One region of the Shigella sp. SIG6 genome, then DNA from elsewhere that is predicted to be linked to it. Evidence: predicted binding sites of a transcription regulator. Region 1 holds the regulator's gene; each other region holds the start of a gene.

Region 1 (2,207 bases):
TCCAGCGGATAACTTCTTCCGCATGGCTACGCTCGACCAGTTTTTGCACCTCTTCCGGCTGATGCAAACTGACCGAAATATGTTCCTGCAAATCCAGCGCCTCCTGGAAAATACGCAGCATCCGCTTGTAATCGGTATTGTTTTGCGCGGAAAGCATATGCATTTGCTGATAGCACTGAGTAATTAAATCGACCGCTTTTTGCTGGCGCACCAGCAGCGGTGGCAGCGCTTTTTCAGGATCGGTGTGCTGGGTAAGCAGGCTGTATTTGGCTTCACAATAATCTGCCAGTTCACGGTACAGCAGACTTAGTGACTCGCGCAGCGGTTGTTCGCGCCAGATCCAGAACCAAAACCAGTTAAACAATCCGTACCAGAGAGTGCCCAACGCATAGATGAGCAATGGTTCCCAGACCGGCATGTATCCCGCCAGACTGAGGGTAAAAATGGCGGCGAGCAGCGATGCAGGAAGCAATTTTGCGTGCAATGGCCCCAGCTCAGCAGTGACGCCAAGTACCAGCGTTAATCCGGTCAGCAAAAAGGGCAGGGGAACATCTTTTACCAGTAGCAGCTGTGTCAGTAAGCTACAGGTGGCAAACAGCGACGCACCAATGATTAAGTGTTTGAAAAAACGTTTATGAGGCGTATCAAGGCCCGCAATATTGCAACAGGCAGGAACGAGGGAGAAGAGCAGACCGAATCGTAATTCGCCAAGCATTAACCCAACGGCCACGGGCAAACATAGCACCAGCGTTTGTCGAAGTGCATAGTTGATATCGGGGTGATAAATCAGTCTGCGCCACATCGGGGGAAACAAAATGGCGCGCTACCAGGTAACGCGCCACTCCGACGGGATTAACGAGTGCCGTAAACGACGATGGTTTTACCGTGTGCGGAGATCAGGTTCTGATCTTCCAGCATCTTCAGAATGCGTCCCACGGTTTCACGAGAACAGCCGACAATCTGACCGATTTCCTGACGGGTAATTTTGATTTGCATACCGTCCGGGTGAGTCATAGCATCTGGTTGTTTTGCCAGGTTCAGCAGAGTCTGTGCAATGCGGCCCGTCACGTCGAGGAACGCCAGGTTGCCCACTTTCTCTGAAGTGACTTGCAGACGACGCGCCATCTGTGCAGACAGACGCATCAGAATGTCCGGGTTTACCTGAATCAATTGGCGAAATTTTTTGTACGAAATTTCAGCCACTTCACAGGCGGTTTTCGCACGTACCCATGCGCTACGTTCCTGGCCCTCTTCAAACAGGCCCAGTTCGCCAATAAAATCACCCTGATTCAGATAGGAGAGGATCATTTCTTTACCCTCTTCGTCTTTGATCAGCACTGCCACAGAGCCTTTAACGATGTAGTACAGCGTTTCCGCTTTTTCACCCTGGTGAATAAGCGTGCTCTTGGATGGGTACTTATGAATGTGGCAATGAGACAAGAACCATTCGAGAGTCGGGTCTGTTTGCGGTTTGCCAAGCACCATGCGCGGTTATCCTCTGTTATAAGCTTTCTCCAGAGCCAGATAACGCCGCTGTCTCTGGATTGCCGAAATATGCTTCCCGCTACCTGGGAAGGGGCTATCAACTGTACTGCACGGTAATGTGACGTCCTTTGCATACATGCAGTACATCAATGTATTACTGTAGCATCCTGACTGTTTTAGCATAGCTTTCGCTTTGTGTCTCCTGGTGTCTCGCTTCAGCATGACCCAGGTCGCCTTCCGTTGCGCGATTTGGTTAGTACGCGTACTCTGTCAGGAAAATTGACGCAGTGGAGTAGCAAAAATGCAAGCGCGAGTGAAGTGGGTCGAAGGGTTAACTTTTCTGGGCGAATCCGCCTCTGGTCACCAGATTTTAATGGACGGCAACTCAGGCGATAAAGCACCAAGTCCGATGGAAATGGTGTTGATGGCGGCGGGTGGTTGCAGTGCCATCGATGTGGTTTCGATCCTGCAAAAAGGGCGTCAGGATGTGGTCGATTGTGAAGTAAAATTGACCTCTGAACGCCGCGAAGAGGCACCACGCCTGTTTACGCACATTAATCTGCATTTTATCGTCACCGGTCGCGACCTGAAAGACGCAGCGGTTGCGCGTGCGGTTGATCTCTCTGCCGAGAAATATTGTTCAGTGGCGTTGATGCTGGAAAAAGCGGTGAATATTACTCACTCGTATGAAGTGGTTGCCGCGTGACTTAACTATCCCGTTG
Region 2 (2,207 bases), on a different contig from region 1:
GCCGTTGAAAACCCGGAACTGGGGCTTATCAACAACTGGCTGCTGCATATCCGCGATATCTGGTTCAAACATAGCTCATTGCTCGGCGAAATGCCGCAAGAGCGCCGTCTGGATACCTTGTGTGAACTGAACGTCATGGAACAGGTGTATAACCTGGGCCACTCCACCATTATGCAATCAGCGTGGAAACGCGGGCAGAAAGTTACCATTCACGGCTGGGCCTACGGCATTCACGACGGCTTGCTGCGTGATCTGGATGTTACCGCCACCAACCGCGAAACCCTTGAGCAACGTTACCGTCACGGGATTTCCAACCTCAAGCTGAAACACGCCAACCACAAATAAAAATGCCATGCCGGATGCAACACATCCGGCAACTTCACACTTACTCGTCCAGCAGAATCACTTTGCCAATATACGGCAGATGACGGTAACGCTGTGCGTAATCAATGCCGTAACCCACCACAAACTCATCCGGGATCGAGAAACCGATAAATTCAACCGGGACGTTCACTTCACGACGGGACGGTTTATCCAGCAGCGTACAAATCGCCAACGACTTCGGTTCGCGCAGGCTTAAGATCTCACGCACTTTCGACAGTGTATTCCCCGAGTCGATGATATCTTCAACAATCAGCACGTCCTTGCCACGGATATCTTCATCCAGATCTTTGAGGATTTTCACATCACGGGTGGTGGACATGCCGCTACCGTAGCTGGAGGCGGTCATAAAGTCGACTTCATGAGATACCTGAACTTCACGGCACAGGTCCGCCATAAACATAAATGAGCCACGCAGCAGACCCACCAGCACCATATCGCTGCCGCTGTCTTTGTAACGCTCAGTAATCTGACGACCCAGTTCGGCGATACGCGCTTTAATCTCCGCTTCGGGGATCATTACTTCTACAGTATGTTTCATATCTCTAACCATATGATTTAAAAACAAATCACTTCGCACGGGCAGGTTTTGGCACCGCAACAAAGCGCAAGACACGCAGTATACCAGTAAAACTATTCATTCGCGGAATCTGTTAATAAAGCTCGAATTGTGATGACGGTCACACATGTTAAAACCTATAATTAATTGCTACTAAAATATTAATGAATTGAAATGGTGTCTCTTTATGGCAATTAACAATACAGGCTCGCGACGATTACTCGTCACGCTAACAGCCCTTTTTGCAGCGCTTTGCGGGCTGTATCTACTCATTGGCGGAGGCTGGCTGGTCGCGATTGGCGGCTCCTGGTACTACCTTATCGCTGGCCTTGTGATGCTCGGCGTCGCCTGGATGCTGTGGCGCAGTAAACGCGCCGCGCTTTGGCTATACGCAGCCCTGCTGCTCGGCACCATGATTTGGGGCGTCTGGGAAGTTGGTTTCGACTTCTGGGCGCTGACTCCGCGCAGCGATATTCTGGTCTTCTTCGGCATCTGGCTGATCCTGCCGTTTGTCTGGCGTCGCCTGGTCATTCCTGCCAGCGGCGCAGTTGCCGCACTGGTGGTCGCACTGCTGATTAGCGGTGGTATCCTGACCTGGGCCGGATTTAACGATCCGCAGGAGATCAACGGCACCTTAAGCGCCGATGCCACACCTGCCGAAGCTATCTCCCCCGTTGCCGATCAGGACTGGCCTGCGTATGGCCGCAATCAGGAAGGTCAACGCTTTTCACCACTGAAGCAAATTCACGCCGATAACGTCCACAAGCTGAAAGAAGCCTGGGTGTTCCGTACTGGCGATGTGAAGCAGCCGAACGATCCGGGTGAAATCACCAATGAAGTGACGCCGATTAAAGTGGGCGATACCCTTTACCTGTGTACCGCTCACCAGCGCCTGTTTGCGCTTGATGCCGCCAGCGGCAAAGAGAAATGGCATTACGATCCTGAGCTGAAAACCAACGAGTCTTTCCAGCACGTAACCTGCCGTGGCGTCTCTTATCATGAAGCCAAAGCAGAAACGGCTTCGCCGGAAGTGATGGCGGATTGCCCGCGTCGTATCATTCTTCCAGTGAATGATGGTCGCCTGATTGCGATTAACGCTGAAAACGGCAAACTGTGCGAAACCTTCGCCAATAAAGGCGTGCTCAATCTGCAAAGCAATATGCCAGACACCAAACCGGGTCTGTATGAGCCGACTTCTCCGCCAATTATCACCGATAAAACCATCGTGATGGCCGGTTCAGTCACCGATAACTTCTCAACCCGCGAA
Region 3 (2,207 bases), on a different contig from region 1:
GCTGGGTGGTGGAAATGCCGGTAACCAGATCCAGGGCTCTCTCCAGGAAAGCGATACTTACACGACTACGCAACAGCGTTGTAAAACGGTGTATGACAAGTCAGAAAAAATGCTCGGTTATGATGTGACCTATAAGATTGGCGATCAGCAGGGCAAAATCCGCATGGACCGCGATCCGGGTACGCAGATCCCGCTAGATAGTAACGGGCAACTGATTTTGAATAACAAAGTATAACAAGGCTGTACTCTGCAATTTGGCCCCTCATTCGCTCAGGCTGAGGGGCTTTTTTTGCGACTTATTTCACCAGTTCGGGCCATAAACGCAAAGTCGTTCCGGCAATCTGCATCAGTTTTTCCAGCGATGCACCTTCGCGTGCGCTGATCGACATCCCCTGAATAATACAATTAAGGAATTCTGCCAGATGTGTCACGTCACAGTGGGTCGGGATTTCCCCGCGCGCTTGTCGTTGACATAAAAACTGCTGCAAAGTGCGCTCTTGCATCGCATGGCGTGATTTCAACGTATTGGCGATATCTCCTGAATCTGGGGGGAGGGTGGTGCAGTTGTTGATCATGAAGCAGCCTGCCGGGGTGTCTTTGCTGGTAAAGCAGTTGGCGATGGCAGCAAAATAGTCAGCCAGCGCAGACTCCACGCTTTTCTCTTCACAAAACAGCTGTGCTTCATGCTTAGCGGCAAAACGATCGATATAGCGGTCGAGAACGGCACGAAATAACCCCTCTTTGTTGGTAAATTCCGCGTATAGCGTGGGCGCTTTGGCTCCGGTCGCTTCGACGAGGTCCGCAAGAGAAGTCGCTTCATAACCGTGTTGCCAGAACAATTTCATGGCCTTATCAAGCGCGGCATCCCTGTCGAACACTTTTGGGCGGCCACGGTTTTTTTTTACACATTGTGTTGAGTCAGTTGCCATGATGCCGTTGTACCTGGTGACTGTGAATGAAAGGTTATTATAAAAATAATCACCTCCGTTCACCAGTCCAGATCCCATAAAAATAATTTCTTTCTATTTAACTGAAATTTAAAGATTTTTAAATTAATTAATGATTGTTATAAAAAATATCTTGTATGTGATCCAGATCACATCTATCATTTAGTTATCGATCGTTAAGTAATTTCTTGCGACGTCATTCATCTGCATAAGGCCACTATTATGAAAAACGTAAAAACCCTCATCGCTGCGGCGATTTTAAGCTCCATGTCATTTGCCAACTTTGCGGCTGTCGAAGTTCAGTCAACGCCAGAAGGCCAACAAAAAGTCGGTACTATCAGTGCTAACGCGGGGACAAATCTGGGATCGCTGGAAGAGCAGCTGGCGCAAAAAGCGGATGAGATGGGCGCAAAATCTTTCCGTATTACTTCTGTAACCGGTCCGAATACCCTCCATGGAACAGCAGTAATTTATAAATAAGCATTAACCCTCATTAATGCCTGCTACTGCTGATTTTTTCCCCGCGACATGCCGTGTCGCGGGGATTTTTTTTATCCAGGATTTACAGAGTTTGTGGGCTCACTTGATGACGGCGGACATCCACCGGCATCCCGGAACGGACATCCATCACATGTTGCATCACTTCAGCGTCAGTTTGTGCTGCATCTTTAAATGATTGCATTGCGCTATTCAGCGTAATTGGCAGCAGCTGCGGATCGTCATCAATCTTCTCTGACAGCGGCTGATGTACTTCAACCAGACGCGCACCGTTTGGTTCGGCAGAGACTTTTATCGGAGTGTTGATGATATTCACTTTGGTGCCTGGGGTGACCTGGCTAAAGAGTGTTTTGATATCGTCATCCCGCAGACGAATACAGCCAGAACTTACCCGCATGCCAATGCCGAAATCGGCGTTCGTACCGTGAAGCAAATAAACGCCGCCATAGGCCGCCAGACGAATCGCATGATGGCCCATTGGGTTATCCGGTCCAGCCGGCACTACCGCAGGCAACTCAATTCCCTGTGCTTTATAACGGGCGCGGATGTTTGCCGTTGGCGTCCAGGTTGGGTTTGCACGTTTGTCTGAAACGGTGGTCACCATTGTCGGTGTCACCACCTAACTGACCAATACCTATTGGATACACGGTTACCGAATTTTTACCCGGCGGGTAGTAATAGAGACGCAGCTCCGCAATGTTGATCACAATGCCTTCGCGCGGCGCGTCTGGAAGTAGGGTTTGCAACGGGATCGTTAACACG
Region 4 (2,207 bases), on a different contig from region 1:
CTTCCAGCGTTGCAAGGCGTGTTGGGTAACGTGAGTCATTTATCTGAACCCGGGTTATGGTTAACGGCAGTCGGTTTATCGCAGGTGATCAGTAACGTGCCGAGTACCATTTTGCTGCTCAATTATGTACCTCCGTCTTTATTACTGGCATGGGCGGTAAACGTGGGGGGCTTTGGTTTATTACCAGGATCGCTGGCAAATTTGATTGCGCTACGTATGGCGAACGATCGCCGCATCTGGTGGCGTTTCCATCTCTATTCAATACCGATGCTGTTGTGGGCGGCGCTGGTGGGATACGTTTTGTTAGTTATGATCCCGGCCTGGTAAGGTCTGGCAAATAAAAAAGGCGGATTATGAGTCCGCCTTTGTTTTACGTTTTGACGATTAATTCAGGCGAACCGGCATCCCGGAACGATTTTTGATCGCTTCATCAAGAACAACCTGGTCAACATCTGGCTGACCGGTCACTGTCTGCACGCTCTTCGTCAGGGTAATTGGCACGATTTCCTGACCTTCAAACTGGGCTTCGGTGGTAGACAGCGGGTTATGGACTTCAATATAACGGCTGCCGTCTGGCTCGGTGGTCGCTTTTACCGGCTCATCAATAAACTGTACGCGGGTACCGACCGGTACTTTCTCGAACAGGAATTTGATGTCTTCGTTACGCAGACGCACACAACCATGACTTACACGCAGGCCGATACCGAAGTTGGCGTTGGTGCCATGGATAGCATACAGGCGACCGATGTAGAGTGCATACAGACCCATCGGGTTATCCGGACCTGCCGGAACGACAGCCGGTAGCGGTTCGCCCGCAGCGCGGTACTCTGCGTGCATTTTGGCGGTCGGCGTCCAGGTCGGGCCTGCTTTCTTATGCTCAACTTTGGTGGTCCAGTTGATAGGCGTATCTTTGCCTAACTGACCAATGCCGATCGGCAGCACGATAACGGTGTTGGTCCCTTTCGGATAGTAATACAGACGCATCTCTGCACTGTTAATGACGATGCCTTCATGAACGGTATCCGGCAGGATCAGCTGCTGCGGAATGTTCAGTACAGTACCGCCTTTCGGCAGGAAGGTATCCACACCCGGGTTCGCTTCCATCATATTGGAAAGCCCCATCTGGTACTCCGCGGCAAAATACTCCAGCGGCTGAGTGTTACCTTCAGGAATGGTGATCACCTGATTCTGACCAACCAGGCGACTCCCGTCGGTTGGCAGAGGATAAGTTACCGCAGAGGCGGTACTGCAAAAGCCGACAACAGCGAAGGCCGCTGCGAATAATGTTTTCAATTTCATATTCATGTTAAGCGAGATTTTGTGCCTGGCAGGCCATTGGGTTGAGAATATTAGAGTATTGGAAGCGCATTATAAGTTCATTCCAGCTCACAGTGAAATCAGATGTGTACGAAATCACATTTTTTGCCTTTGGCTTGAGTGTAGACCTTAAGCGAGGAGCAGGATCTTCTTTCAGACTTATGGCATAATGCGCGGTTTGTCATATCTCTTTTCAGGATACGCCTGTGTTAGTTTCCAGTAACGTCACCATGCAGTTCGGCAGTAAGCCGTTGTTTGAAAACATTTCCGTCAAATTCGGCGGCGGCAACCGTTACGGCCTGATTGGCGCGAACGGTAGTGGTAAATCCACCTTTATGAAGATTCTCGGCGGCGACCTTGAGCCGACGCTGGGTAACGTTTCCCTCGATCCCAACGAGCGCATTGGTAAGCTGCGTCAGGATCAGTTTGCCTTTGAAGAGTTCACTGTGCTGGATACGGTGATCATGGGGCATAAAGAGTTGTGGGAAGTGAAGCAGGAGCGCGACCGCATCTATGCTTTGCCGGAAATGAGTGAAGAAGACGGCTATAAAGTGGCCGATCTGGAAGTGAAATACGGCGAAATGGACGGTTACTCTGCGGAAGCTCGCGCCGGTGAACTGTTGCTTGGCGTGGGAATTCCAGTGGAACAGCACTACGGCCCGATGAGTGAAGTAGCTCCTGGCTGGAAGCTGCGTGTGCTTCTGGCGCAGGCGCTGTTTGCTGAGCCGGATATTCTCCTGCTCGACGAACCGACCAACAACCTCGACATCGATACCATTCGCTGGCTGGAACAGGTGCTGAACGAGCGTGACAGCACCATGATCATCATCTCGCACGACCGTCACTTCCTTAACATGGTCTGTACCCACATGGCGGATCTGGATTACGGC

Evidence for each region. The regulator CRP, encoded in region 1, controls carbon source genes, mostly activating them, when cyclic AMP is high. The targets are predictions, from matches to a motif close to ATGTGANNNNNNTCACAT.
Region 2: hpt (hypoxanthine phosphoribosyltransferase) is a predicted target of CRP. The motif match lies at 1,050-1,067, and genes of this name have one in related genera.
Region 3: bhsA (multiple stress resistance protein BhsA) is a predicted target of CRP. The motif match lies at 1,085-1,102, and genes of this name have one in related genera.
Region 4: ldtB (L,D-transpeptidase) is a predicted target of CRP. The motif match lies at 1,402-1,419, and genes of this name have one in related genera.

What each region holds. Positions count from the first base shown of each region.
Region 1 covers NZ_JBQZXC010000043.1:14,285-16,491, reverse strand. Annotated here, with positions in the region: gene ACUU1M_RS09655 (YccS/YhfK family putative transporter) at 1-802, opposite strand, end outside; gene crp (cAMP-activated global transcriptional regulator CRP) at 853-1,485, opposite strand; gene ACUU1M_RS09645 (OsmC family protein) at 1,787-2,191, shown strand.
Region 2 covers NZ_JBQZXC010000120.1:7,687-9,893, forward strand. Annotated here, with positions in the region: gene can (carbonate dehydratase) at 1-345, shown strand, start outside; gene hpt (hypoxanthine phosphoribosyltransferase) at 386-922, opposite strand; partial or broken gene gcd (quinoprotein glucose dehydrogenase) at 1,128-2,207, shown strand, end outside.
Region 3 covers NZ_JBQZXC010000002.1:41,135-43,341, reverse strand. Annotated here, with positions in the region: gene ACUU1M_RS00735 (glycine zipper 2TM domain-containing protein) at 1-235, shown strand, start outside; gene comR (TetR family copper-responsive transcriptional repressor ComR) at 297-929, opposite strand; gene bhsA (multiple stress resistance protein BhsA) at 1,170-1,427, shown strand; partial or broken gene ldtC (L,D-transpeptidase LdtC) at 1,510-2,207, opposite strand, start outside.
Region 4 covers NZ_JBQZXC010000022.1:12,882-15,088, forward strand. Annotated here, with positions in the region: gene ACUU1M_RS06025 (anion transporter) at 1-327, shown strand, start outside; gene ldtB (L,D-transpeptidase) at 385-1,305, opposite strand; gene ACUU1M_RS06035 (ABC-F family ATPase) at 1,524-2,207, shown strand, end outside.